One region of the Brevibacillus sp. DP1.3A genome, then DNA from elsewhere that is predicted to be linked to it. Evidence: riboswitches for the same ligand, from Rfam matches in the RefSeq annotation. Region 1 holds a riboswitch; each other region holds the start of a gene.

Region 1 (9,810 bases):
ATGTATATTGGCAAATGAAGTATGGCATTCCGGTGTTACCCACGGAGTCCGACTTGGAGGTATTTTGTTTTTTTGATCATGATGAGAAAACAGTTTTGGAAAATGAACCTCGTTTTTCTATGCACAGCTTTTGGTTTGTTTAGCTTTTTTGCTGCTGCTTTTTTAGGCATGGGGCCCTTTTTGAAAAAGGCGGAGTACGTCACCGTCGTACAAAAAGCAAAAGACCAGTGGAAAGCGGCGAAGATGGACAATGAGAAGCCGATTGATCTCGCCATCGTATACAGCAGACAAGACTGTACCAAAAATTGTGCTGGGTATCCGTATACAAGTCTGATCCTGGTACGGAATCAGTCGGATCAGCCGTTGGAGATCGACTTGAAACTGCGATTGCAAAACAAAAGTGGCGCCGTGTTAAAAGAAATCGAAGCCGTACCACTAAAGCTCTCTTCAGGAGAAATTACGGAGGTATGGACGGGCGATTCCTATGAAAAGCATGACTTTTGGGCGAGGGCAAGTGTCGTTACCGATGAACGAGTTACCGACTTGAAGTATCAGTATTAAATTATTGACCGAAGATGAATGTGTGGAATAGTCAAGACTGGGTGAAACGAACGTCTTACGTTGTGATATAATAAGAATGGCATGCTTGGTTCGGGTTCCCATAATCATGCACGACGATGTTAGGAGGAAAGAGAGTGAGCGACGTTAAGATTTTCGCGATGGGCGGCCTCGGCGAGATCGGAAAAAATATGTACTGCGTCGAGTATGAGGACGAAATCATCATTATTGACTGCGGGGTAAAGTTCCCCGAGAATGAAATGTTTGGTATTGATCTGGTTATCCCGGATATTTCTTATCTGAAGGACAACCAGCATAAGATAAAAGCACTTTTGTTGACGCACGGACATGAGGATCACATCGGAGCGATTCCTTATATTTTACGGCAAATCAAGGTGCCGATTTACGGTGGTCGTCTGACCCTGGGCTTGGTCAAGGCGAAGCTGGAAGAGCACCGTTTGCAAAATGAAGTGAAGCTGATTCCAATTTCGGAAGATACGGAAATTCCTTTTGCCAAGCTGAAGGCGACATTCTTCCGTACGAACCACAGTATTCCGGATTCCCTGGGAGTTGTGCTCTATACACCTGAGGGAATGGTCATTCACACGGGTGACTTCAAGTTTGACATGACACCAGTTGGCCAAACAACGGAGTACGGAAAAATTGCACGCATTGGTGCGAGCGGTGACGTCTTGGCGCTTTTGTCCGACAGTACGAACAGTGAGCGTCCTGGATTTACGATGTCGGAGAGAACGGTAGGGGAAGGGATTCTCGATGTGGTACGCAAAGCGCGTGGACGCATCATCCTGGCTACCTTTGCTTCCAACGTGCATCGCCTGCAACAAGTGGTAGACGCTGCCGAGCAATGCAATCGCAAAGTGGCGGTTATTGGTCGCAGTATGGAAAAGGTTTTCTTGATTGGACAAGAGCTGGGTTACATCCAAATGCCAGAGGGCATGTTGATTGATATTAAGCACATCGACAACTACGCGGACAACCAAGTGCTGATTATTTGCACGGGTAGTCAAGGTGAGCCGATGGCAGCGTTGACCCGGATTGCTTCCGGATCGCACCGTACAGTTTCCATTTATCCAGAAGATACGGTTATCATTTCCGCATCCCCGATTCCTGGGAACACGATCAACGTCAGTCGCACGATAGACAAGCTGTACCGTGCAGGTGCCAACGTGGTATTGAGTCATGCATTTGACATCCACGCATCTGGACATGGCAGCAGTGAAGAATTGAAGCTCATGCTCAACTTCATTCGTCCGAAATATTTCATCCCGATTCACGGGGAATACCGGATGCTCAAGACTCACTCCAAGCTGGCTCAACAAGTTGGGATCGAGGAGAGCAACATCTTTATTATGGACAACGGCGAAGTGCTGAATTGCAACCGCGAAAAAGCGTGGCTCAGCAAAGTACAAGCAGGGATTGTCCTCATTGATGGCAGTGGTATCGGCGACGTCGGAAATATCGTTCTGCGCGATCGCAAGCATTTGGCTGAGGATGGCTTGATGGTCGTGGTTGTCAGCCTCGATATGAAGAACTTCAAAATTTTGACGGGCCCAGATATCGTGAGCCGCGGCTTCGTTTACGTACGCGGTTCGGAATCCTTGATTCAGGAAGCGACACAGCTCGTTCGTGGGCGTCTGCAGGAAGCATTGGATAAGAAAATCAAGGAATGGTCTGAGCTGAAGTCACAGATTAATGAAGTGATCAAGCCGTTCATTTACGAAAAAACAGGCCGTAACCCAATGATTCTTACCATTTTGATGGAAGTGTAGCTCCTGCTTTCTCGGGTAGGCGCAGTCGGGGTATAATAGTAAGTAAGTTGAATACGTGATATAAAGGAGAGGTTGCCCAATGATGTCTTATGAAGCATATATGAGCCAAGTAATTCAACCGATGCGCGATGAGTTGACTCGCAACGGTTTTCAAGAGCTTCGCACTGCTGAAGAAGTAGAGCAAGCACTGCCAAATGCAAAAGGCCTGACACTTGTTGTCGTGAACTCGGTTTGTGGCTGCGCAGCAGGACTCGCTCGTCCAGCAGTTGTACATTCCTTGAATCACGCTACAAAACCGGATAACATCTTCACTGTATTCGCAGGTCAAGACAAGGAAGCGACTGCAAAAGCACGCGAATATTTCGAAGGCTATGCACCGTCTTCCCCATCCTTCGCGATCATGAAAGATGGTAAAATCATGACCATGGTCGAGCGTCATCAGATCGAGAACAACGAACTGGCAACAATCGCTGGCCTGTTGACCAACGCTTACGACACTTACAAATAAGAAGTACGAAACATCGCGAGGCGCTCGGCAACGGGCGTCTTTTTTTGTACTGGGATTGATTTCCTTCTTTTATTATACTAAAATGTTTAATAAGTATAATAATGGAGGGGGAGAGAGAATGAGTAAGCTAGTAGTGATTACAGGTGTGACACGTGGTTTGGGTAGGGCGATGGTCGAGCGTTTTCACGAAGCAGGCTGGGCGGTTGCAGGCTGCGGTCGTTCGGAAAAAGAGGTGCAAGGACTGCGTCAGCAATTCGGAGATCAGCATCATTTTTCTGTCGTCGACGTTTCGGTAATGGAGCAGGTGGAAAAGTGGGCAGAGGAAATCAAAGTCGAGGTGGGCGTTCCCGATTTGTTGATTAACAATGCCTCCATTATAAACCGGAACAGCCCAGTCATTGGGCTTGCGGCAAGCGAGTTTTCGAGAGTGATGGACATCAATGTGAATGGTGTTTTCTATGTAATTCGCGCCTTTTTACCGTCTATGGTTCAGCGCGCAAATGGCGGAGTCGTCGTAAATATCAGCTCATACTGGGGAAGAAACGGGGAAGCGTTTTTATCGCCGTACTGCGCATCGAAGTTCGCCATCGAAGGATTGACGCAATCATTGGCAGCTGAATTGCCTGAGGGAATGGCAGCAGTGGCGCTTGATCCAGGAGGCAGTATCGATACTTCCATGCTCCAATCATGCTCACCAGAAGATGTGGACACGGCACCGAATCCGGTAGAGTGGAGCCGTGTGGCGGTACCGTACATCATGGGACTTGGTCCGCAAGACAACGGAAAGTCGCTTACCTGCCCGCCAGTGAGAAACAACTGAATATCGTTGCTATTGTTTTTACCAAGCTGCCGAGAATCCCTTGGCAGCTTTTTGGGTATAAAAAAATCTCCCGTCGATGGGAGACTTTATTCATGATGGTACGATAAAACTCGAAGGGAAGCTAGCGGTGCGCTTTGAGAAAAATGATGTGAAGGAAATATCAGTTGTGCTCGATCGTGTAATAAAAGAGAACAAAGTCGATTGGGAAGTGCCAATCAAGGGAGAAAAGAAGTAGTGTAATGAACAAGCCGCTCGGTCCTGTAAAAGGATCGGGCGGCTTCTTTGCAGTTGAAATCAGTATTTAGCAACCTCTGCTTGTTTTTCCCGATGAAAATAAGCATGTAACAGACAGAGCAGAACCGAACCCGCAGAGACAAGCGTTGCCAAGAACAGGGTTGGATTAATGCCACCATGGTCATACATGAACCCCATAGCTAAAGGCCCCAGCAGCCTTCCACCAGTTGTAATCGCCCCAACTACCCCCAAATAAAACGGTGCATTCTCCCCAGTTTTTTCCGATATAAAGGTAGGAATAGTGGGCGAGATGAGCATTTCTCCAAATGTAGTGATAACCATTCCGACAACAAATGCGTAATAACTACCGTGGTAAGCCAGCATACACCCAAAACCGACAGCATACGCGATGGCACTGACGACGAGTTGGGCAGACAAGCTCTGATTCAACAGCCGCTTGATCCAGGATGTGATGGGTTGGCCGGCAAAAATGATAATCCCGTTGATAGTCCACAGCCAGCTATACGAAGACAAAGGCATACCTTGTTCGGTAATATAAGGAGCGACGCCTGTGTTCCATACCGTATTGGAAAAGAAAATGAATGCTGCGCCCAATGCCATAAACAAGTACAATTGGTAGCGGAATAGCAGGGTAAAGTTGTTTTTCTCACGGTGTTTTTTCTGTTCCTCCTGTTGCTCTCCGACCAGTTCCTGATGAGATATGTTCTTCATAAAAAGGAAGAAGAACAAGGCAAACAATAAGGTGCTCGTGCTGTTGAACCAAAAAGTAAGCTGGAAGGATAGAGTGGCAATAACGCCTGCCAATGCGGTTCCGATTGCCATTCCCAAATTATTACCGACGTAGACGATATTAAATAATTCGCGACGCTGTTCCTTCCAACGGAAACCAATAAATGCTTGAATGGCTGGAAATGACAGGTTGAACGTAAAGCCAAGCCCCATCATGAGAATCAAGTAGACAGGCCAGCTCTGAACGAAAGGAATGGAAAATTGAATAAGTCCTTGAAAAATCAATGCACCGACAATGAGACGCTTGGCACCTAGTCGATGAAACAACGAGCCGCCGATGAATTGGCCGAAGATTCCAGCCAGAGATTGGATCATCAGGACGAATCCAGCTTCTGTCATCGAGCGTTGCAAAATGGTATGTACGTATAAGGTAGTAAGTGGCCACATAAAGGCACTCCCGGAGGAGTTAATAAAGCTGGCGATGAGGAAGAAAATGGCCTCACGTGGATAGCGATTGAGAAAAGCTGACGGTGATATCACGCGATTGCACCCCTTATCATTAAGGATAAGAATAGTATATCGAATATTCAAAACTTTGTAAATTAAAATGTTTACAATGTCGCAGGTACCCAAATATAGGCTGCTCCACTTTTGTCGAATTCGAGTATACTAGACAAAGTGGAGAGATGACATCAACTGAGGATATAGAGAATAAAGGTGGACTTTATGAAAATATGGAAACGAGTGTTGCTTCTTTTGCTTGTCGTGATGGCTACGACAGCTGGATACTACGGATACTCTTTTTATCAATTTGCTCAAAATATTCAAGAGCCTAACATCGCACCGCCTAGTGGTGGGAATTCCACCAAAGCAGCAGAAATACCAGAGTGGGATGGCAAGGAACGCGTCAATATTCTGCTGATGGGAGTAGACCGCAGAGGAATGAAAAATAACGGGCTTCCTCGTTCTGACTCCATGATGCTGGTCAGCATCGATCCTACGGGGAAACGTTATGACATGTTTTCAATCCTACGTGATACGTATGTAGATATTCCCGGTAGAGGTAGCTCGCGGATCAACTCTGCGATTGTAGAAGGTGGACCTGAGCTAGCAATGGAAACGGTTAGTCAGTTCACTGGAATTCCAGTAGATCGTTACGTGATTACTGACTTTGAAGGCTTCAAGGCTCTGATTGATGCAGTAGGCGGAGTCGAGATCGATGTAGAAAAAAATATGTATTATCATGACCCGACAGACAAAGGTGCTTATGATATTAATCTGAAAAAGGGTCTGCAAAAGCTGGATGGAGACAAAGCCTTGCAATATGCTCGTTTCCGCCATGATGCGACCTCCGATTATACACGGACGGAGCGTCAGCGGAAATTGATGACGGCAGTCGTGGATCAGATGAAGAATGGTACGACGCTGATGCAGCTTCCTACGATTTTGAAGGAAGTAACACCGTATGTTCAAACCAATATTAGTTCGGTGGACATGCTGAAGCTGTCTGCACTCGGATTAAAATTGAATACGTTAGAGCCTGGTAACTATCAGTTGCCGCCGATGGGGATGTTCCGTGAATCGCACCGTGCAGGTTCCGTTCTGGTTCCGGATGTCGATCAGGTTCAGTCGTTTGTCCAAGAAAAAATTGCACCTCCTACAGAAGCAACAGATCAACCTGAGGGAGAAAAGAAAAGCAGCACGCAAAACTAAGCGTGCTGTTTTTTGTGTTTTTTAGGAAAAGGATCCATCTATCGTTCAAAGAGAAGAGGGATGGCAAATATGACGCAGGCCGAATGGAGAAAGATGTACAAAGATGCGACGTTTCGCTTTCACGTAAAGTCGACAATCATTCGCAATGGCGTCATGGATTAAAAAACTTTTCCTTCTATTACTATTGACGTGATATTTCCGAAAAGGATATAATCCGTTTTGTATCATGATGAAACCAAAAAAACGAACATAATATACGTAGATATCTTTCTTATCAAGAGAGGCGGAGGGACAGGCCCTATGAAGCCCGGCAGCCGGTTCATTTTCGAATGAACGTCGCGGTGCCAATTCCTACAGGATTATTTTGATCTTGTATAGATGAGAAGGGTGGATGCGAACGTATACATTGCGTTGCAGCCCCTTTTTCGTTTATTGAAAAAGGGGTTTTTATATTTTATTAAGATTGTGGTCGGGAGGTGGATGCGTTGATCCAACTGCGTCATTTGCATAAAAGCTATCAAGTACAAGGTAAAACCATCCCAGCATTAACGGGGATCGACCTTTCCATAGAGCAAGGAGAAATATACGGGATTATCGGACACTCTGGTGCAGGGAAAAGTACGTTGATCCGGTGCATCAATTTGCTGGAGCGCCCAACTTCAGGGGAAGTTATTGTGGACGGCGTCGATTTGACAAAGCTGGATGAAGGGAAGCTGCAAGAAAAGCGCCGCTCAATCGGCATGATTTTTCAGCACTTCAACTTGCTGTCTTCTTCGACAGTCGGCGAAAATGTCGCTTTTCCGCTCAAGCTGGCCAAGCGTCCGAAGGCAGAGATTGATAAGAAAGTAAACGAGCTGCTGAAGCTGGTTGGCTTGGAGGCGCATAAGGACAAATATCCGACCCAGCTGTCTGGCGGACAGAAGCAGCGTGTCGGAATCGCCCGGGCGCTCGCGAATGATCCAAAAGTGCTGCTCTGCGACGAAGCTACATCGGCTCTCGATCCGCAGACGACGAACTCCATTCTGGCACTGCTCTTGGACATCAACCGCAAGCTGGGGTTGACCATTGTGTTGATTACCCATGAGATGCACGTCATTCGCTCCATTTGTGATCGTGTTGGCGTGATTGATGGAGGAAAGATCGTCGAGTCGGGTAACGTACTGGATGTATTCCTTCGTCCGAAGCATCCAACGACACAAGAATTCGTGGAACAAGTAGCGGATTCTACAGAGCTGCGCGAAGCAGTTGAGCACGAAAAGGCTTCGGGGATCCGCACCATTGCTCGTGTCACCTTCCTCGGAGAAAAAACGTACCAGCCAATCCTGTTCCAAACGATGCAAGAGACTGGTACGGTGTTCAGCATTTTGCAGGGAACGATCTCCCGCATGAAGGATACGCCGTATGGTCAGTTGGTGATTGAACTGGAAGGCGATGTTGCACAGAATCAAAAGACCATTGAGACGCTGCGCCAACGTGGCTTGGAAGTAGAGGTGATATAAATGGACTGGACATTCGAGAATGTGGATTGGGCTGAAATCGGCGTAGGTACGATGGACACGCTCACGATGCTCGGCTTTTCCACCCTGTTTACCGTCCTGATTGGTTTGCCGTTGGGCATCATTCTGTTTTTGACTTCACGCGGACAGCTTCTGCAAAACCGCACTTTTTATACGATCGCATCATTCGTTGTCAACGTATTACGTTCGGTACCGTTTATCATTTTGATGATCTTGCTGATTCCTGTGACGAAAATGATCGTAGGAACTTCACTCGGCGTACTTGGTGCCATTCCGCCGCTCGTATTTGGTGCCGCTCCGTTTTTCGCGCGTTTGGTGGAAACCTCTCTGCGTGAGATTGATAAAGGTGTGATTGAGGCTGCACAATCTATGGGGGCTTCCAATTGGCAGATCGTCTGGAATGTCCTTTTGCCAGAGTCTAGATCGGGCCTGATCGCGGGTATTACGATCACGACGGTTACGCTGGTCTCCTATACAGCGATGTCTGGGGTAATTGGCGGTGGTGGTTTGGGTGACTTGGCGATTCGATACGGATACCAACGTTTCCAAACCGATGTCATGATTGTGACTGTTGTTATTTTGCTGGTGATGGTACAGATCTTACAATCGCTGGGGGACCGTCTGGTTCTGAAATTCAGCCGTAAGTAGGATTTTTCCATATAGGGTTTCAAATAATAAGATAAATACATGCAAGGGGGAAATCATTCATGAAAAAGCTAGTCGTATCTGTACTTTCTACTGTGTTGGCATTTTCTTTGGCAGCTTGCGGAGGCAAAACGGAAACAGCACCCGCTCCAGCTGAAGGTGGCGCACAAGGCGGACAACAGGAAGTAACATTGAAGGTAGGCGCTTCTCCCGTTCCACACGCAGCAATCTTGAAATTCGTTCAACCAAAACTGAAAGAACAAGGCGTGAACTTGGAAATTAAAGAGTTCACCGATTATGTACAACCTAACGTTCAAGTGAACGAGAAACAACTCGACGCTAACTTCTTCCAGCACAAGCCTTACCTGGAAGACTTCAATAAAGGACAAAACATGAACCTGGAGCCAGTAGTGGCTGTACACATCGAGCCATTCGGAGGTTACAGCAAAAAAGTAAAATCTGTGGATGAATTAGCTGATGGCGCAACAATCGCGCTGCCAAACGATCCAACAAACAGCGGTCGCGCACTCGCACTCTTGGAGAAAAACGGCGTGATCAAGCTGAAAGAAGGCGCTGGCATCAGCGGTACAGTGAAAGACGTTGTTGAGAACAAGAAAAACCTGAAGTTCAAAGAAGTAGAAGCAGCAATGCTGCCGCGCGTTCTGGAAGAAGTAGATCTGGCATTGATCAACACCAACTATGCGCTGGAAGCAAAGCTTGTTCCAACCAAAGACGCCCTGTTTATTGAAGATAAAGATACTCCATACGCAAACTTCTTGGTAGCTCGTCCTGACAATAAGGATTCTGAAGCAATTCAAAAGCTGGCAAAAGCACTGAACTCACCTGAAGTGAAAAAGTTCATTGAAGATGAATACAAAGGCGCGATTATTCCAGCGTTCTAAAGTAGAAATAATTGATTGATCAACAAAAGCCCAACTGGCCTAGTAGCTGGTTGGGCTTTACTTTTGTTTACAATATAATGAATTTTCATAAAATTAAATTAAATCTATAGCAACCCTGTTTTCAACCCAATTCCCGTCGAGTATATTGTGTTTGAAATGAGAAAATATAGATAAGGGGGAATTTTCTGATGAAAAGAAATCTCAAGTTGTTTCTTGGCGCGATGCTGGTCGCCGGAACCGTGTTATCTGGATGCTCCACGAGTACGCAGCCATCAACGGCAACCCCTCCAGCTGAGGGAACCGCAGCGACCGCTGAAAAGCCTGCAAATGCAAAGACGCAGGTATTTCGGGCGAACATTATGAGTGAGCCTGC
Region 2 (9,810 bases), 1.9 Mb from region 1:
ACTGGACGCTGCAATTGACCAATGAGGAGAAGCTGACGAGACTCATGAGCGAGTACGGAGACAACATCGTGCAGCTCGCCTACTTGATCGTCAAGGATCGGGGAATCGCGGAAGATATCACCCAGGAAGTGTTCCTGAAGGCGTATCGGGGTTTGGATCAGTTCCGTCATCAGAGTAGCGTGAAAACGTGGCTTTACCGAATCGCGATCAACGAGTCCCGTAAATATTTGCGTTCGTGGTCCTTTCGCCAGATTTTTTCTACATACCTCTCCAAAGAGGAGGCACCGCCAGAAAAGGTCGACACTGCAAATGTTGAATCGGCTGTCATCGGACGAATGAGCAAGGTACAGATAGCGGAGCAGGTGATGAAGCTCTCGCCGCTGTACCGAAAAGTCATGGTACTTCATTACTATGAAGATTTGTCGATAAGAGAGATTGCGCAAGTGCTGGATATTTCAGAAGATGCCGTACGAACCCAATTGTCACGGGCCCGAAAACATTTTAAGGCATTGTGTGAAAAGGAGGGATTGGAATGGATGTAGATAAGCAAATTCGCGAAGTGGTACGGAGTGCAAGTGAGGAATCTGTGGAGGAAGTGAGGTTTACAAAAGAGATGGAATTACGGATCAGAGGTGCGATTGCACAGAATAAACACAAGAATCGAAACCGAATTTTTGTAGCTGGCTCGCTGGCAGCGTGCTTGGCGGTAACTGCTGTGGGCATGCACCAACAAGGCTGGTTTCCACAGTTGCCAAATGGCAAAAATGTAACGAATGCGATTGCTACAACTGCTACGAAAACAAACAATAAAGAGGCAAATCCGAACAGTGTAAAGGTGTCGCCGGAGGAGGCAATTTTACCATTGAAAAAGGCGATCCCAGCCTTGAGTAAGATGACAATAAGAGTGGATCGTACAAGCTATGGATTCAGTAATCTAACGTTATTGGAAGGCGATAATGCTCGTGCCAAGGTTGCATATGATATACAGACAGGACAAATTGAGAGCTTTACAATTGATGGTGATCGAGGAGAACAGAAGGAAGAGAAATTGCCATCAGCCAAGACTGCGGAGAAAGCAGCAAGCGCATTTCTTCAAGCTTTTTTGGGGGAGGAAAGTAAGACCTATCAGCTCGTCGAGACTCAGATCTATACGGACGAGTATAAGGTAAAAGGCCCATGGATGAGCGTGAATTATCAACGTATGGAAAACGGCCAGCGAGTTCCGTTCGACGTATTGTCAGTTGGAATTGACCAGCATGAGCAAGTCACATTTTTCGGGCGATTGAACAAGAGTGAACAAGCCTTTTTCACCAAGCTGACAGATGCCGTGCCCGATTTGAACCCCTCCCTTCTTCTGTTGGATAAAGAGAAGAACCACGATGGCATGTTAGTAATCTTGGGGAAAATGAACAAGGAGGGGCATCAAGTTTCTCTTGCGATCTATGGAAATGGTCAAGCACTGGAATCGTATATGCTTCTGTATAGGGATAAAAAGGAAGCAGCGAGCCGGAAAGAAGCAGAAGGAGCAAAAGCCTTGGAGCAAGAGCGACAGTTTCTGAACAAACTGCTCGGGGCTGATAGCGAGAACTATCGGTTGTTGGACGCCAACAATCCAGGATTGTACTTGCGATACTATAACGGGCTGCCAGTGTTGTCTGATGAAATAAGCATAGTAACAACTGACTCTGGCCATGTCCAATATTTCAGGAAGGAGCCCGTATCATTCGAGCCGTCACGATATCCAGATGTATCGACTGCTGTGTCAGAAGAGGTAGCCATCAAAGAGCTGAGTGAGCATATGAAGCTTCGATACGTGCAGAATCCGAGAATACGGCCAGAATCAAAACAAGGAGAGAAGTGGCAGCCTATTCTGGAGTACACGCCAGCTGTTTCCTTCATGCAACGAGGACGTGAAGATGGTACGGAGTGGCATATCGACGCGACCAGTGGCAAGATTGTGTATGGAACGGGAGATAACGGGCTTGCCTATGATCAGTTGAATACGAAGAAAGCACATCCAATCGAATCTCCGAAAGAATACGTCAAGGTTCGCTCCAAGGATGAGGCAAAAGCACTGCTGCAAGCAGAGTTCGGCGTACAGGTAGAAGGCTTGACCTACAGAGAGAGTGAACGTGAGCGCGATGGACGCAAGAAATACGTCTGGTATGATAAAAATGACAAGTATATCGGCGTAGAAGTTATCGCAGAAACAGGCAGTGTCGTCGGGCTGGGAACACCGCGTTCCAATGCTGCAGTGACAGTCAAACGCCAGCAAGCGGAAGAGGCTGCATTCGCCTTTCTGCATAAATACGTCGATCCAGGTGTAAAAGAAGTACAATTGGCACAAGTTATACAGCCAGGCGAAGCGAGTCCTGTGTCATCGGGCGAATGGGAATTCAGATTTTTCCTGAGCAAGGATGGCATTCCTGTACAGGATCGCGAGCAAAAAGCGGCTTATTCGGTAACGGTCGATCCGTCTACGGGCAAAGTGACAAAGTTTGATAACTACAGAGAGACGCACGAGTTGGTGGAGCTTCCAGCATCCGACAAGATCATCTCGAAAGATAAGGCTGTTGAGGAGTATTTACGCGTCATGCCTTTGAAGCTGGTCTATTTGATGAAAGATGTGGATGGGCAAAAATTACCTCAACCGAAGCTGGCGTATGTGCCGTGGAGTGAGGAAAAGCTTGCGAACAAATTTATGGCCCTTGATGCCGTGACAGGCAAGATCATCGCCGACTAAAACGAAAAAAAGGCTATCCCGCAGCCATTCCTGATGGCTTTTGGGATAGCCTTTCTTAAACACTTATCTAACAGTCGTCACACGAGCACCCGATAATAACCAACAGGATAAACAGCACGAGCACGATTGCGAAGCAGTCACCGAAGAATCCGTTCCCGCAGAAAGATGTACTCATCTTTGTTTCCCCTCCTTTCCGTTATACTCCAGTCTATACACGAATGCCGATATTGGACTGGGCGGATGCCCAGCTTAGGCAAAAATGGGCGTGTAAGAGAAGAGGCTCAGTAAAAAATAGACAATTCACAATTGACGGGGAGACAAAGGGGGTGTTAAGATACTTGCAAACATTCAAGACATTTCACAATACAACTAAATGACAAGTGTACGACTCTTATCCAGAGAGGCAGAGGGACTGGCCTGATGAAGCCTCGGCAACCGGTAAAAATCCGGTGCCAATTCCAGCAAAGCTACGTGCTTTGAAAGATAAGAGGATGTCTCAGGCGTTTTCGTATCTGCTGACAAATCCTCTTCTTTCAAAGAAGAGGATTTTTTGATTTTATTTACCTAATTACAGAGAATAAGCCGATGCAAGGGAGAAAAGGGGCACGTCAATGAAACCAACTTTTCGCGAACAGCTTTCCCGGAAAATTCTGATTCTGGATGGTGCAATGGGCACCATGCTTCAACAGGCGAACCTGACTGCTGATGATTTCGGCGGTGAAGCCTATGATGGCTGTAATGAACTCTTGAACTTGACCAGACCAGATGTGATCCGTTCCATTCATGAGAAATATTTAGAGGCGGGAGCAGACATCGTCGAAACAAATACGTTTGGTGCTGCTTCCATCGTTTTAGCCGAGTACGATGTGCCAGAGAAAGACCTTGAGATCAATATAGCGGCAGCACGCTTGGCCAGAGAAGCGGTGGATGCCTATTCCACGGAGGAGTGGCCGCGTTTTGTAGCTGGTGCAATGGGACCTACGACCAAAACCCTTTCGTTGACAGGCGGTGTCACTTTTGAAGAACTGGTCGAGGCGTATTATCGTCAGGCAAAAGGTCTGATTCTCGGTGGCTCCGATGTTCTTCTTTTGGAAACCTCGCAAGATACGTTGAACGTTAAGGCCGGTGGAATTGGGATTCGCAAAGCTTTTGAAGAGCTTGGACAGGAGATCCCAGTGATGCTGTCAGGTACGATTGAGCCGATGGGCACGACGCTTGCTGGCCAAAACATCGAGGCGTTTTACATCTCCTTGGAACATATAAAGCCAGTCTCTATTGGTCTGAACTGTGCGACAGGACCAGAGTTCATGCGTGATCATCTGCGGACATTGTCGGGAATTGCCCAATGTGCGGTCAGTTGTTATCCGAACGCAGGCTTGCCAGATGAGAACGGTCATTACCATGAAACGCCACAAGGACTTGCCTCGAAAATGCTGGCATTCGCTGAACAAGGCTGGATAAACGTCGCTGGCGGTTGCTGCGGAACAACGCCTGACCATATTCAAGCGATGGCAGAAGCATTGAAAGACTGCAAGCCTCGCAGTGCAGCTGTAGAACCGCTGAGCGCGGTCTCCGGGATCGAGGTCGTTTACGTCGAAGATGACAATCGTCCCCTGCTAGTAGGGGAGAGGACCAATGTCATCGGTTCCAAAAAATTCCGTGAAATGATTGCAGCTGGTCACTATGAAGAAGCATCTGATATTGCCCGGGCCCAAGTAAAGCGCGGCGCACATGTCATCGATATATGCTTGGCTGATCCCGACCGTGATGAATACGAAGATATGGAAAAATTCCTACAGTTCATCGTGAAAAAAGTAAAAGCGCCCCTCATGATCGACTCGACAGATGCCAAGGTCATGGGGCTGGGACTTCGTTACTCGCAAGGGAAGGCCATTCTCAACTCGATCAACCTGGAAGACGGGTTGGAGCGATTTGAGGAAGTCGTTCCGCTTATTCACAAGTTCGGTGCCTCCGTTGTCGTTGGAACGATTGAGGAAGCGGGTATGGCTATCACTCGCGAAAAGAAGCTGGAGGTCGCGCAACGCTCGTACGACATTCTTGTCAACCAGTATGGAATAAAGCCACAGGATATTATTTTCGATCCACTCGTCTTTCCAGTAGGGACGGGGGATGAACAATACATCGGCTCTGCATTGGAAACCGTAGAAGGAATTCGTTTAATCAAACAAGCAATGCCTGCTTGCAAGACGATCCTGGGTGTCAGTAACGTTTCCTTCGGCTTGCCTGCTGCAGGTCGGGAAGTGCTGAATGCGGTCTTCTTGTACCACACCACTCTCGCAGGGCTTGATTACGCCATCGTCAACACGGAAAAGCTGGAGCGCTACGCTTCGATTCCAGAAGACGAGAAAAAGCTGGCAGAAGCCCTTCTATTCGAGACAAATGATGAGACCTTGGCGGCCTTCACCGAATTTTATCGCCAAAAGAAAAAGGAAGTCAGTGTGGAAGTCTCCTCGTTAACGCTCGAAGAACGCTTGGCCCGTTATGTAGTCGAAGGCTCCAAGGATGGTCTAGTGGAAGACTTGAAGCTGGCTATGGATAAATACGCACCGCTCGAGATCATCAACGGTCCGTTGATGACTGGGATGGAAGAGGTCGGTCGCCTGTTCAACGGCAACCAGCTGATCGTGGCAGAAGTATTGCAGAGCGCAGAAGTTATGAAGGCATCCGTTTCGTTTTTAGAGCCATTCATGGAAAAAAGCGATGCCGCTGCCAAGGGGAAAATCTTGTTGGCGACAGTCAAGGGCGATGTACACGACATCGGAAAAAACCTCGTGGAAATTATTTTGTCAAACAACGGCTACAATGTCGTGAACCTGGGGATCAAGGTACCGCCAGAGCAACTGATTGCCGCATGCAGAGAAGAAAAGCCGGATGCCATCGGTCTCTCTGGACTCTTGGTGAAATCCGCGCAGCAAATGGTCATTACTGCACAAGACCTGCGTGAGGCAGGCATTGATATCCCGATGATGGTTGGCGGTGCGGCGTTAACGCGCAAGTTCACATCGAACCGGATCGCACCAGAATACCGTGGAATTGTTTTATACGCAAAAGATGCCATGGATGGTCTGGACCTCGTGAATCGTCTACAAAATCCGGATGAACGTGATCGCTTGGTAGAAGAACAGCAGCATCTGCTGGAAGCAGTTGCAACGGCTCAGCCTGTTGTTGAGGAGAAAAAAGCACCAGTGCCTGCTCGCTCAGCCATCAGCAGAACCGTTCCGATCCATCTGCCGCCCGATTGTGAACGACATGTTTTGCGACAATATCCGCTCAGCCATTTGCAGCCGTATTTGAACCTGCGGATGCTCCTCGGAAAACACCTCGGTGTTCGCGGAAATGTAGATAGATTGATAGAGGCAGGCGACGACAAGGTACTGGAACTGTACGGCATTGTGGAAGAGCTATTAAATGAAGCGAAGCAAAAAGGAACCATTACGACACACGGTGTGTATCAGTTCTTCCCGGCTCAGTCAGATGGCAACGATATTTTGGTCTATGATCCAAAAGACCACAGCAAGCTGCTGGAGCGCTTTTCGTTCCCGCGTCAGCTGGAAGAACCTCATCTTTGCCTGTCCGACTTCTTGCGACCAGTGGAGAGCAAGGAAATGGACTATGTTGGATTCCTGACCGTAACGGCTGGGGGAGGGATTCGCGAAAAATCTACAGAGCTAAAAGAGCGTGGTGACTACTTGCGCTCCCATGTCCTCCAAGCCTTGGCATTGGAGCTGGCAGAGGCATTTGCTGAGCGAATTCACCACGTCATGCGCGACGTGTGGGGTATATCGGATCCGGTTGAGATGACGATGCTCGAGCGCTTCGGTGCTAGATATCAGGGCATTCGTGTATCCTTCGGTTACCCTGCTTGCCCGAATCTGGAAGATCAGGCGCAGTTATTCCGTCTGTTGCGTCCAGAGGATATCGGCGTTCAGCTGACAGAGGGCTTCATGATGGAGCCAGAAGCTTCCGTATCGGCGATGGTATTTGCTCACCCTGAAGCACGTTATTTCAACGCAGGTCCATCTATTTTTGAAGTTTAAAGATAAATGAATATGGGAGAGAAGGGATTGAGTTGACGACGAGAAAGAAAGATTTACGAGCCTATTTGAAAGACAACCTTCTAGTCGGAGATGGAGCGATGGCGACCCAGCTGCACGGGCTGGGCGTCCCAGTTGGTGTCAGCTTTGAGGAGCTGTGTTTATCCAACCCTCGTTTGGTACATGAAGTTCATACGTCCTACTATCAGGCCGGTGCACGTTTCCTAGAGACAAATACGTATTCTGCCAACCGCGATGCATTGAGCCGTTACGGTCTAGAGCATAAGGTTGCGCGGATTAATCGGCTCGCAGTCGCCATTGCACGGGAAGCTGCTCAGGATGATGCTTATGTGGCTGGGAGCATCGGATCGATTTTGGCTGGACGGGTGAAGAAAAAGGTTTTGGATGAATACCGTGACCAATATGAGGAACAGGCGATTGCTCTATTGCATGCTGGCGTAGATGGACTGATTCTGGAGACGTTCGTGGACTTGGAGGAGCTGCTTCTGGCGATCGAGGTAATCCGCCCGCTCACAGATGTACCTGTAATCGCACAGTTAGCTACTTTGGAAGTAGGGCGCACACGTGATGGCTACGCTCTGACAGATGCTTTTTCCAAGCTGAAAGCCGCAGGTGCTGACGTGATCGGACTAAACTGTCGCCTTGGTCCCGCTGAATTACTTCGTTCGTTTGAAAATACAGTAATTCCAGAAGATGCACTCTTATCCGTATTCCCGAATGCGGGGCGTCTGGGGATGACTGACGGAGAATACGCTTTTAAATCATCACCTGAATATTTTGGACAGAGTGCGCTTCGCTTGCGTGAGCAAGGGGTACGGTTGATTGGCGGATGCTGCGGAACCACACCTGCACATGTGAAGGCGATTGCGGATGCACTTGAGTCACTTGAGCCGCAAGCGCGTGTGAATCCAACCATCGTAGCTGGAGATCGTCCTTCGGTTTCTGTGCAGAACACGAGGGAGAGGGAGAAACCAAGCATTGTCGAGCGCGTAAAAACAGCAACGACGATCATTGTTGAATTTGATCCTCCGCGTGATCTGGATGCAGACCAGTTTCTCCACGGATGCTGCGAGCTGCACAAAGCAGGAGCAGACGCCATTACGTTGGCGGATAACTCGTTGGCGACAGTGCGTATGAGCAACATGGCTCTCGGGGCCCTCATGAAGAGCAGACATGGAATCGATCCGCTCTTGCACATTGCTTGCCGGGACCGCAATCTCATTGGACAGCAATCGCATTTAATGGGGCTGCACGCATTGGGGATTGACCAAATATTGGTGATTACTGGCGATCCATCACGCTTTGGTGACTTGCCAGGTGCCAGCTCGGTATTTGATGTGACCTCGTTTGATCTGATTCGCATGGTGAAGCAGTTGAACGAAGGTGTTTCGTTCTCAGGACGTCCGTTAAAGCAAAAAGCCCAGTTTATTGTGGGCGCAGCCTTTAATCCGAATGTCCGAAATATGGATGCTGCCGTTGCCCGCTTGGAAAAGAAGGTCGAGGCAGGTGCGGACTACATTATGACACAGCCTGTGTACGATGCAGAGTCCATTCGGAATGTGTACGAGGCGACGAAGCACATCGGCATTCCTGTCTTTATCGGGATCATGCCGCTGACCAGCTCGCGCAATGCGGAGTTCCTGCATAATGAAGTGCCGGGAATCAAGCTGTCGACAGAGGCTCTCGAACGGATGAAAAAGGTACAGGGAGAAGCCGCCCGACAGGAAGGAATCGCAATCGCGAAGGAATTGGTCGACACGGCCGTTCGTTACTTCAATGGCATCTATCTGATTACACCTTTCAATTATTACGAGATGGCGGCAGAGCTCATTCACTATACGCGTCAGCAAAGCTCATTGGTGAAGCTGGCCCGGACTTAACGGTATACGCCAGTTAAATAGGGAAGGCCTATGTGTATAGACAGGCTATAGCCTTGTGTCTAATATACATGGGCCTTCATTTCGTCTAACATAAAGGCGGTCTTGAGAGCTTCCCGATTGCAAAACTGTTGAATCTCAGCAAGGCTCATCTGGGCGTACAGCTTTTTGCGTAAAAAACGTTCAATGATATGCGGGAAAGCGAGATCGACAAAGAGCAAATGCAGTTGCTCAATCGATAGGGGATTTTCTTGGAGATAGCCACGCATTATATGAGAGAACAATTCCTCGTTCCACTGTTCATTTTTTCGCATAGCAAGGGATAGAACACGGGCAATGTCTTTGGACGGAAAATCGTAACGAACGTCATCCCAGTCAATGATCGCAATTCTTTGATTACTGACGAGCAAATTCCCATTGTTAAAATCGCCGTGACAGAGAAAGTGGTTGCTCAGGAGTTCTTTTTTCCATTTCGAGAAGTATGGAGCGGATATCAAGTGTTCCTTGGCTGTGATCCCGGCTTGTTTAAAAAAAGGAAGGTATTCCGCGATCGCAGTGTATTTTTGATCAGTCTTCCCGGCATGTCGAAGCTCCCACTTCTCAAGGGCAGCTAAATCTGTCTTGTATTCCACGGACCATTTTTCTGCGCCATTGTAAAGGTTGCCATGCTTGGAGGAAAAACCGAGTGACCTCACATGAAATTTGCCTAATACCGTGCCGATCCGTTCCATTCGAAAAGGGGAATTATACGCAATATTTGGCCAGGATAGCCTTCGGTGGAGAACGAAAAGATTTTCATTATGAGTTATGTAACGCTTATTATTTTTGGTTCGTTGAATGTCGGGGATGAGTACGCCGTTTTGGCGCAAATGCGCTTCTGCATTCAGAATGAAATGTAAACGTTCCTTTTGCAGAGGGAAAGCCTTTCCGATGAATTTGCCATTGGTTGTTTCCAAGTAAATGACGAGTGATTTGGATGTATCCCGAATGGTTTTGTGATGCAGAACAGTCATGTCGTATCTGTTCTGGATTTTTTTGATGAGATCGTCCACTGCTGATGCCCCTCCTTGCGTACAGAGCTACAAGTATTGTACGGAAGAAGAGGAGTGGTTGA
Region 3 (9,810 bases), 740 kb from region 1:
CCGATCAGTGTCGCAATGAACAACGAAATCCCAACCATAATGACGGTCTCTTGCAGAGATTGCCCGAATACCGGAATCATATCAATCAAACGCTCCATTAGCTCCGCACCTCCTCTGGTGACACAATATCTACGCGGTAGACGGATTCGCGCAAGTAGCGAATGCCATCTTGAATGTCTTGTTCTTCGCCGGATATGTGCAAAAGCAGAATGCCGAGCGCTGTTCCTTTTATGGTCGTAATCGAGCCATACAACAGATTGGTACTAATCGGAAAACGTGCAGATAGTGTTCCTAGAACAGGATCGAGAGCAGCATCCCCGCGAAAGGCAACGCGAACAATTTTGGAAACGGGTCCGGTTTCTTTTATTTTGGACAAAATCTCCTGTGGTACCTGATCGTCGAAAACCGTTTTGATAAAATTACGGGTCGTTTGCTCTTGCGGATTGCTGAAAACATCCAGAACAGAGCCTTGCTCGATGACGACACCGTTTTCCATGATGGCTACCTGATCGCAGATTTTTTTGATGACCTGCATCTCATGTGTAATCAGCACGATTGTCAGGTTGAACTTTCGATTGATGTCGAGCAACAGCTCCAGAATCGATTCGGTCGTCTGCGGGTCGAGAGCGGAAGTTGCTTCGTCACAGAGCAGGATTTCCGGATCAGTCGCAAGCGCACGAGCGATGCCCACCCGTTGCTTTTGTCCACCGGATAGCTGAGAAGGATAAGCGTTTGCTTTATCAGACAAGCCAACCAAGCCGAGAAGGTCTTCTACCTTGCGCTTAATGACATCTTTGGGGACGCGATTCATCCGCAAGATTTCCGCCACATTGTCAAAGACATTATAGGAAGAGAGCAGGTTGAAGTGTTGAAAAATAATCCCGATCTTTTTGCGAGCTTGCCGCAGCTCTTTTTCCTTGAGGGTCAGCATGTTCTGGCCATTGACGATCACAGAACCGCTAGTCGGCTTCTCCAGCAGGTTGATGGTACGGAGCAGGGTGCTTTTCCCCGCTCCGCTAAAGCCGATAACCCCGTAGATTTGCCCTTTTTCCACCTGCAGGGATACGCCCTTCAATGCTTCTACCTGCTTGTTTCCTACTTGATACGACTTATGAATATCGGTTAGCTGTATCATAACGAGTTCTCCTTGTTGTTCTTGATGTTCCTGGCGTCGATCTTACCAGGACGGCAGTACAGCTCCTTCAAAACGTTCGTCGATGAATTTTTTCACTTCTTCCGAGCGGTAGATGTCCACCAGTTTTTTGACAGCGGGGTTGTCTTTGTTGGTTTCGTTGACTGCCAAAATGTTTACATATGGAGAGTCAGCTGTCTCAGCGAAGATCGCATCTTTTTGCGGGGAGTAGCCAGCTTCCATTGCGAAGTTCGTATTAATCGAAGCGACTTCTACGTTGCTCAGCGAGCGCGCCAGGAAAGCAGCCTCCAGCTCTTTGAATTGCAAATTTTTTGGATTTTCTACGATGTCCAGTGGTGTTGCGTTGTCACCCACGCCATCCTTGAGCTTAATCAAGCCAGCTGCCTGATAGAGTAGCAGGGCGCGTGCTCGGTTGGTCGGGTCGTTTTGAATGCCGACAACGCCGCCAGCAGGGATGTCCTCGACTTTTTTATGCTTGGTGGAGTACAGGCCCATCGGGTACGTGACGGTTTTTCCGACCTCGACGATCTTTGTTTTGTGATCTTGATTGAACTTCGCCAAGAACGGGATGGTTTGGAAGCTGTTTACATCGAGATTTCCTTTATCGAGAGCTTGGTTCGGCTGTACGTAATCGTTGAAAACGACGACTTCGACGTCGAGCCCTTTGCCTTTGGCGACTTCTTTTACTTTGTTGAGAATTTCTTCGTGCGGGCCGCCAGTGACGCCCACCTTGAGTGAGGTTTGCTCAGCAGCAGTGCCGCCGTTAGCAGGTGCAGCTTCTTGTTTACCGCCGCAAGCCGTTACGAGCGATGCAGCGAGCAGTAGTGTAGTGAGCAGTAGACCAGTCTTTTTCATGAAAATACCCCTTTTCTCTGGATGTAAGATGGAATAGAAAAAGCCTCTTCCGACAGAAGAGGCGAAAACTGCGAGTATGTATCCACACTGCAACAATACCTCTCTTATCTGTCGGAATAAATTCCGCTGGATTTGGCACCGTATCGTTTGCGATAGGTTGCCGAGGTGTCATAGGGCCAGTCCCTCAACCTCTCTTCATAAGAGAATGTGCTATGAAATTATCATTCCAAACATTGTTGTTAATTCTTATTTGGATAGTTGGATTATAACGACTGATTTTTTAGGTGTCAACTGTTTTTGCAAACGAATGACTTGGTGGAAAAATGTGAAATTGATCTAAATACGAATATTCTATTGAAGAATCGGAAAATCATTTGTATAATGAGAGCGAATGAACCCGATACCAGCTATCGCAGGTGATGACATGACTCTAGTGGACTCCAATGAAACCAGAAAAAAGCTGTCTGCCATCTATAATGAGATAGCAAAAGAGTTGTTCGGATTTGGAACGACATTGCTCCGAGTCACGATTGAAAATCAGATGATTACGTTCCAAGCCAAGCATCGCCGCTCTCCGCGCTCAGAAGCGTTAGAAGGAGAAGCACCGGCCCTCAAGCTCGAAGTCGATTTTCGGATGTCCCTTCTTTATAAGAAGAAACTGCGAGAGCGACTGGAAGTAGAGATGGGGTTGCCGTTGGAAGCTGTGCTACGGGACTATGATGCGCCTACGCAGTGGGCGATCACGAATGTTATTTTAGCTGAATCAGAACTGAATACCTGACGCAATCGTTCGGATTTTCTCTTTTGATCTATCTTAAGAGGAGACCGTAGACTTTGCGTAAAAACGGGTGTCACTTCTCTTTGTTTACGAAGAAAAGTGCTCTTGTTTAGAATGATACGTTCTAATCAAGGGTACTTTTCTTTTTATTGTATCACCATATTTTGTCATCAAATGAACCCAACTGGAGGAGAATTACGATGAAAAAATTACTTGCTGGAATTCTGTCTTTTTCTATGATGTCACTGGCTCTCGCTGGCTGTGGCAGCAATGATCAACCACAAGCGGGAGGAGCTGGCGGTGAAGCCAAGGGTGAGCCACAAAAGCTGGTCATCTCCACATGGGGCTTTTCCGAAGACTTTTTCCGCAAAGAAGTATATGAGCCGTTTGAAAAAGAACATAACGTGAAAATCGTGCTGGAAATCGGGAACAACGCAGAACGACTGAACAAAATTCGCCAAGGAAGCTCCGATGTAGACTTGATCTACCTCTCTGACTACTATGCACAGCAAGGGATTGAGAGTGGCGCATTTGAAAAAATCGACCGCAGCCGCATCCCGAACCTGGATCAAATCTACGACATCGCCAAAGCACCACTGGGCGAGGAGTACGGTCCAGCTTACACGATTGGCCAATTCGGGATTGCCTATAATCCAAAACTCGTGAAAACAGAGATCAAGGATTGGAAAGACCTGTGGAACCCAGAGCTGACGGGCAAGCTGACACTGCCAAGCATTACGTCCACAACTGGCCCGATGGTTCTCGACAGTGCTTCTGCGGTCGCGGGCAGCAAGGAATTTAACGAGGATCAAGCCTTTGCGAAAATGAAAGAAGTCAACCAAAATGTAGTGAAATTCTACGATAAGACTTCCGAATACGTGAACATGTTTGGTCAAGAAGAAATCGGCGTAGGACCGATCATGGAAATGTACTTCAAAGACATCAAAGCCGCTGTTCCAGAAGCTGTTTTCGTACAACCTGCAAGCGGCGGATATGCGGTCATGAATACGGTTAACATCGTAAAAGGCTCGAAAAACAAAGCGCTGGCTGAAGACTTCATCAACTACCAGCTGAGCAAGGAAGTTCAGGAAAAAACAGCAAAAGCAAAAATCGATTCTCCTGTAAACAAGTCTGTTCAACTGACAGAAGAAGAAGCAAAAGGCGTAACGTACGGGGAAGAAACTGTAAGCAAGCTGAAAATGCTGGACATGAAATTCGTTAACGAGCACTCTAAAGCATGGATTGACCGTTGGAATCGTGAAATCACGCAATAACGAACGATAGAAAAACAAAGGGCGAGGGTATAGACAATTTGGGATATACCCTCGTTTTTCAACGTATAGGAAATTATAAAATAAATTCCGGAGCGCATGAAAACATTCCGCTAAAACGCGGTCGCTCCACGTTGAATAGGCCTCGATAGAAGTTTTCTTATGAGGAATGAACGTGAGGAGGACCACTCGTGCAAAAGATCATTCTTGACGTGGATACGGGCATTGATGATGCGCTTGGCATTATTCTCGCTGTGAAGAGCGGGCAATTTGATCTGGTTGGCATCACTACGGTGAATGGCAACGTGTCGCTGCAAAAAGCTACAGAAAACACATGCAAAATTCTCGATTTCTTGCAAGTCGGTGAGCAAATCCCTGTTGTCTGCGGAGCATCTGAACCGTTGCTGCGACCGTTATTTTTCGAGCACGCTGTACATGGTGAAGATGGCTTGGGAGGTGCCCTTGCCGGAGTTCCGATTTACAAGGAACCGACTGCTGGCTTTGCTCCTGATTTCATCGTGGAAAACGTACTCGCGCATTCCGGAGAGATTACACTCATCATGACGGGACCGCTGACCAATTTGGCGCTGGCAGTGAAAAAATGCCCGGAGCTGGTCCAACACGTCAAGGAAGTCATTTTCATGGGTGGAGTGGTCCGCGAGCATGGCAATGTGACGCCGGTTGCGGAGTATAACATGTACGTCGATCCAGAGGCAGCGAAGGTTGTGTTTCATGCCGGATTCCCGCAATTGACGCTGGTTGGACTGGATGTGACGCGAAGAGTGCTGCTGAACGAGGAGCATATTCGCGAGCTAGGAGATACACCGATGGGCGAGTACGTAAGACAGAGTACGTCTGATTACCTACATCGCTATTTTCAGCGAAATGGCATTTATGCGTGCGCCATGCATGATCCATTGGCTGTCGCAGTCGCACTCGATCCGAAGCTGGTGAAGAAGCAGAAGCTGTATGTAGATATTGAAACGAGAAGTGAGCTGTGTGATGGGCAAACGGTTTGCGACTTTCAAAACCGCCTGAAAAAAGAACCGAACATAAACGTCTGTCTGGACGTAGATGCAGATGCGTTCTTTGCGCGTTTTATCGGCGCATTGAAAGCCTGACGATACCGTGAACGGGAGTTAATCAGATGAGAAAAACGGGTCTTTATTTATTGCTGTTGCCGGGTGTGCTGTTTTTGACGCTGTTCATGGTCATTCCGATCGTGATGACGATTGCATCCACCTTTTATCAAGATGGTAGCTTTACGATTCAAGGCTATCTGCAATTTCTTACCGACGCGTACTTCCTGAAAATTATGCTGACAACGCTGCAGGTCAGTCTGGTCACGACGATTGCGTGTGTTCTGATTGGTTTTCCTGCCGCGTACTACATTTCCAAGCTGGGCCCACGCAAAAAGGGCATCCTGCTGGCATTGGCGATTTTTCCTTTGCTGACTAGCTCTGTCGTGCGGTCGTTCTCTTGGATGATTATTCTCGGAAAAAAGGGCTTATTGAATAGCTCGCTGCTTGCAATCGGGCTCATCGATAAGCCGTTGGAAATATTGTATACGCCGACTGCGATGATGATTGGTTTGATTCATCTGTTCCTGCCGCTGATCATTATTACGCTGGTAGGGGTGATGGAAAACATCGATCCAGATTTGCTGAAGGCGGCGGAGAGCTTGGGTGCTTCCAAGTTGATTGCCTTCTGGAAGGTCATTGTGCCACTTAGTGTACCGGGACTCATCATCGGTAGCATTCTGGTGTTTGTCGGAAGCTTGACCGCCTACACCACGCCTGCCCTGCTAGGTGGAAAACAGCGGGTCATCTCCACGTTCCTGTATCAAAATGCGATTACGCTCAATGACTGGCATTTGGCTTCTGTCATTGCCACGATCATGATTGTCATTACATTTGTCGTCATCTATTTCATGAACAAGCTGGCGACGAAATTAAATCCGAAGGGGTAGAAGTTATGCAGGAGAAAAATCGCGGGTTGGCCCTGTTTACCTCTCTCGTCTTTCTGTTTTTGCTAGGGCCGCTCATTATCATTTCTTTTACGTCGTTTGAGCCGGGGAGCGTCTTGAAGTTTCCGCCGGAGGGCTTTTCCTGGCGGTGGTACGAAAACATTTTCAATGTAGAAATGTTCATGACGACATTCAAGACGTCGATGTTCGTTTCCTTGCTGGGGAATCTCTTGGCGCTCTTGTTGGGGATTCCAGCAGCCTATGCACTCAGTCGCTTTGATTTTCGCGGCAAGGGCATCTTGAATGGCATTTTCATCTCACCTGTCCTGATTCCGGGTATCGTGATGGGCTTTGCCATGCTGAAATACGTCATTGTCGTGTACAATTTGCCGATTTATGCGGGACTTCTCGTCGGTCATACGGTGCTGATGCTTCCGTTTATCATTCGCGTCATTGCATCTTCCTTGTCCAATTTTGACTTCGCCATTGAAGAAGCGGCTTTAAGCCTTGGGGCAGGTCGTCTCGAAACCTTTTTCAAAGTCGTCTTGCCGAATATTCGCTCCGGGATTATTGCTGCGATTCTGATCGCTTTTCTGGAGTCGTTCAACAACGTAGATATCTCTGTTTTCATGACAGGACCAGGGGTAAGCACGCTGCCGATCCAGATGCTGACGTACGTAGAAAACAACTTCGATCCGACGATCGCTGCTATTTCCGTGCTGCTCATGATTCTTACGGCTATTCTCATGTTCATCATTGAACGTCTGATGGGGCTTTCCTACTTTACAAAACGATAACGGAGGCATCAACTCATGGCATTGCTCACGCTGGAAAACGTATCGGTTGCCTATGACAATCAATATATTTTGCAAAACTTCAATCTCAATATCGAAAAAGGACAGCTCATCTCTTTGCTCGGTCCGAGCGGTTGCGGAAAGACGACGACACTGCGCTTGATTGCGGGCTTTCTGGAAGCAAAAGATGGTCGGTTCATGTTTGACGGAAAAGATTATACGCGGGTTCCGGTCAACAAGCGCAACTTCGGATTTGTGTTCCAGAGCTATGCGCTGTTTCCGCACCTTTCTGTATTCGATAACGTGGCATTCGGTTTGCGCCTGCGCAAGGTCAATGAAACAGAGGTAAAGACCCGGGTGCAGCAAATTCTCGAAGTCGTGAGTCTCGGCGGCTATGAAAAGCGTTTCCCGAAGGAGCTGTCTGGTGGTCAAAGACAGCGCGTGGCGATTGCCCGGGCACTGGTGATTCAGCCTGACCTGCTGCTGTTCGATGAGCCGCTCAGTAACCTCGATGCCAACCTGCGGATCAACATGCGCGTAGAAATCCGTCGCATTCAGCAGGAGCTGGGAATTACGACTGTGTACGTATCGCATGACCAGGAGGAGTGCTTCTCCATCTCGGATCAGGTGGCGATTATGAACAAGGGTGTGATCGAGCAGCTCGACGATCCAGCCACGATTTTCAAATATCCGAAGACGGAGTTTATCGCTCGCTTTATCGGTTTTACCAACTTCATCGACTTCGCAGAGCGCACCGAGCAGAACGGAGAAATCGGCCTGCGTGTCGGTGACCATCATTTTACCGCGTCCAAAAATCCGGGCACGGCGAATCCGTCCGGCAAAAAATGCGCAATGCGACCAGATGACCTTCTCGTAACGACAGAAGAGAGCACCGAGTCTGGAATGAACCGTTTGCGCGGAACGGTAAAGGTAAGCACGTTTTTGGGACGCAGCTATCAATATGTCGTGGAAACAGAGTTGGGCGACTTCACGGTCAATCAGGAGATGGAAACGCCGTACAAGACTGGCCTGAACGTCAATCTGCTGTTTCCAAAAGACAAAGTGGTACTCGTGGACTAAAGACAGGAGGTTATTTTCGTGAAGGTCGATTTGTTGATTCAAGACGTCCAAGTGTTTAACAGCTATTTTAAAAAGTTCATCAAAGGAAACGTCGCTGTTTTGGATGGACGATTCTTCTATATTGGTGAGCGGAGTACGGAAACATTTGAAGCTGCCGAGATCGCGGACGGACAAGGTCGCTACATGATTCCTGGTCTGGTCGATATTCACTTGCATATTGAGAGCACGATGGTGACGCCGGAGACATTTTCCTTTGGCTTGATTCAAAACGGAGTGACAACGATCGTACCGGAGCCGCATGAGATGGCCAATGTGTTCGGAATTGAAGGGATCAAAGAGATGATTCGTGCGAGCCGTGATTGTGTCGTTGATATGCTGTATGCGATCCCGAGTTCCGTACCAGCTACCTCGATGGAAACGACAGGTGGGTCTGTCGAGATGGCAGACATGGACGAGCTCTTGCGTTCCGAAGAGATCATTTGCCTCGGCGAAATCATGAATTACGTAGACATCATCAAGGACCCTGACTGCAAGACGAATCGCATCCTGGAGCATATCCGCAAGACGTATCCAAAGCTCGTCATCGAGGGGCACGTCCCGAAATTGCTTGATTTGGACCTGCATCGCGTCATTTATGCGGGAGTGGACTCCGATCATACGCACCAGACGCGTGAGGGCATGGAAGCGAGAATTGCAGCAGGCATGTTTCTAGAGATTCAAGAAAAATCGATGACGGATGAAGTCATGGATTATTTGATCAAGGAAGATGTTTCTGAGCATTTTTGTTTTGTGACGGATGATGTGATGACCGATTCTTTGGTCAATCGTGGACATTTGAACCATATCGTCAAAAAAGCCATTCAAATGGGCATGCAGCCAGAGCGCGCGATCTACGCGAGTACATTTACCCCAGCCAGACGTATGAACATGACGGATCGAGGGGCGATTGCTCCTGGCAAAATAGCGGACTTCCTGTTGTTGTCTGATCTGCATGAACTCAAGATCGAACGCGTCTATAAAAATGGGAAGAAAGCTTACGACGTCAAGGAAGAGTACCGACAAGTGGTCAAAGAAAAGCAGTTTCCTGCGCACTTTTATGAGAGCATCAAGCTATCGCCACTTACGGAGCAAGACTTCCACGTCACAGTAGATGTGCCAGACAATCGCTATCCATGTCGGGTCATGCTCGTTCAAAACGGTTCTACTTTTACAGAGGATCACCGTGGAATCGCTGAGGTGCGGGAAGGACAACTCTTGTGGGAGGAGAGCCCGTACGGCTTGATCGCCGTCTTTGAACGCTATGGCAAAAACGGCAATCGCGGCTATGGATTGATCAGCGGCGATACGATCAAGCGAGGTGCGGTAGCCACCAGCTATTCGCATGACAACCACAATCTCTTGGTTGTCGGACACAATCCGCACGATATGATGGTCGCAGCCAATGAAGTCATTCGCAACCAAGGTGGTTTTTACGTGGTGGAGGATGGCAAGGTGATCGCGAGCCTTCATTTGCCGGTCGGAGGCATTTTGACAGAGGAACCATTGGAAAAAACCGCAAAGGAAGTCGAACAACTTCGCCGTGCTATGGAGTCGCTCGGTTACGATCACTACAACCCGATCATGTCGATCAGCACGCATTCCCTACCGGTCAGTCCAGCCTTGAAGCTGACGGATCTGGGGTTGATCGATGTAAATGACGGGAAAATTGTTCCAATGCTATTGATGTGAAAAAGTTGCTTGCTGAAAAGAAAGTTTTCGGCAAGCAACTTTTTTTGATCTAATAGTCCCGAAAGAAGCATATAAATTTTCATGCATAGGTATACATTCCTGAATCATCTCCCTATTTCCTTACAGGAATTCGGGTATTTGGTAGGTTTTGGTTTAGGTATTCAGAATCTGGGAGATTGGGAAAA

Evidence for each region. A riboswitch is a leader RNA that binds a small molecule or an ion and turns the genes downstream of it on or off. The one in region 1 is predicted to bind S-adenosylmethionine.
Region 2: it holds a riboswitch for S-adenosylmethionine, as region 1 does, so the genes downstream of both, metH (methionine synthase) here and HP399_RS28715 (methionine ABC transporter ATP-binding protein) in region 1, are expected to answer to the same signal.
Region 3: it holds a riboswitch for S-adenosylmethionine, as region 1 does, so the genes downstream of both, HP399_RS01955 (MetQ/NlpA family ABC transporter substrate-binding protein) here and HP399_RS28715 (methionine ABC transporter ATP-binding protein) in region 1, are expected to answer to the same signal.

Annotation. Positions count from the first base shown of each region.
Region 1 is NZ_CP085876.1:6,204,085-6,213,894, reverse strand. It holds gene HP399_RS28750 (hypothetical protein) at 1-143, shown strand, start outside; gene HP399_RS28745 (hypothetical protein) at 181-561, shown strand; gene rnjA (ribonuclease J1) at 678-2,348, shown strand; gene HP399_RS28735 (BrxA/BrxB family bacilliredoxin) at 2,428-2,856, shown strand; gene HP399_RS28730 (SDR family oxidoreductase) at 2,975-3,676, shown strand; gene HP399_RS28725 (MFS transporter) at 3,971-5,200, opposite strand; gene HP399_RS28720 (LCP family protein) at 5,387-6,373, shown strand; SAM riboswitch class I at 6,642-6,758, shown strand; gene HP399_RS28715 (methionine ABC transporter ATP-binding protein) at 6,859-7,872, shown strand; gene HP399_RS28710 (methionine ABC transporter permease) at 7,873-8,538, shown strand; gene HP399_RS28705 (MetQ/NlpA family ABC transporter substrate-binding protein) at 8,598-9,437, shown strand; gene HP399_RS28700 (peptide ABC transporter substrate-binding protein) at 9,626-9,810, shown strand, end outside.
Region 2 is NZ_CP085876.1:4,300,552-4,310,361, reverse strand. It holds gene HP399_RS19695 (sigma-70 family RNA polymerase sigma factor) at 1-542, shown strand, start outside; gene HP399_RS19690 (YcdB/YcdC domain-containing protein) at 533-2,743, shown strand; gene HP399_RS19685 (YjcZ family sporulation protein) at 2,811-2,918, opposite strand; SAM riboswitch class I at 3,132-3,233, shown strand; gene metH (methionine synthase) at 3,355-6,801, shown strand; gene HP399_RS19675 (bifunctional homocysteine S-methyltransferase/methylenetetrahydrofolate reductase) at 6,834-8,699, shown strand; gene HP399_RS19670 (phosphotransferase) at 8,759-9,748, opposite strand.
Region 3 is NZ_CP085876.1:340,033-349,842, forward strand. It holds gene HP399_RS01945 (methionine ABC transporter permease) at 1-98, opposite strand, end outside; gene HP399_RS01950 (methionine ABC transporter ATP-binding protein) at 98-1,135, opposite strand; gene HP399_RS01955 (MetQ/NlpA family ABC transporter substrate-binding protein) at 1,178-2,008, opposite strand; SAM riboswitch class I at 2,110-2,212, opposite strand; gene HP399_RS01960 (DUF2294 domain-containing protein) at 2,433-2,789, shown strand; gene HP399_RS01965 (ABC transporter substrate-binding protein) at 2,987-4,060, shown strand; gene HP399_RS01970 (nucleoside hydrolase) at 4,249-5,178, shown strand; gene HP399_RS01975 (ABC transporter permease) at 5,205-6,026, shown strand; gene HP399_RS01980 (ABC transporter permease) at 6,032-6,820, shown strand; gene HP399_RS01985 (ABC transporter ATP-binding protein) at 6,836-7,897, shown strand; gene HP399_RS01990 (adenine deaminase) at 7,916-9,625, shown strand.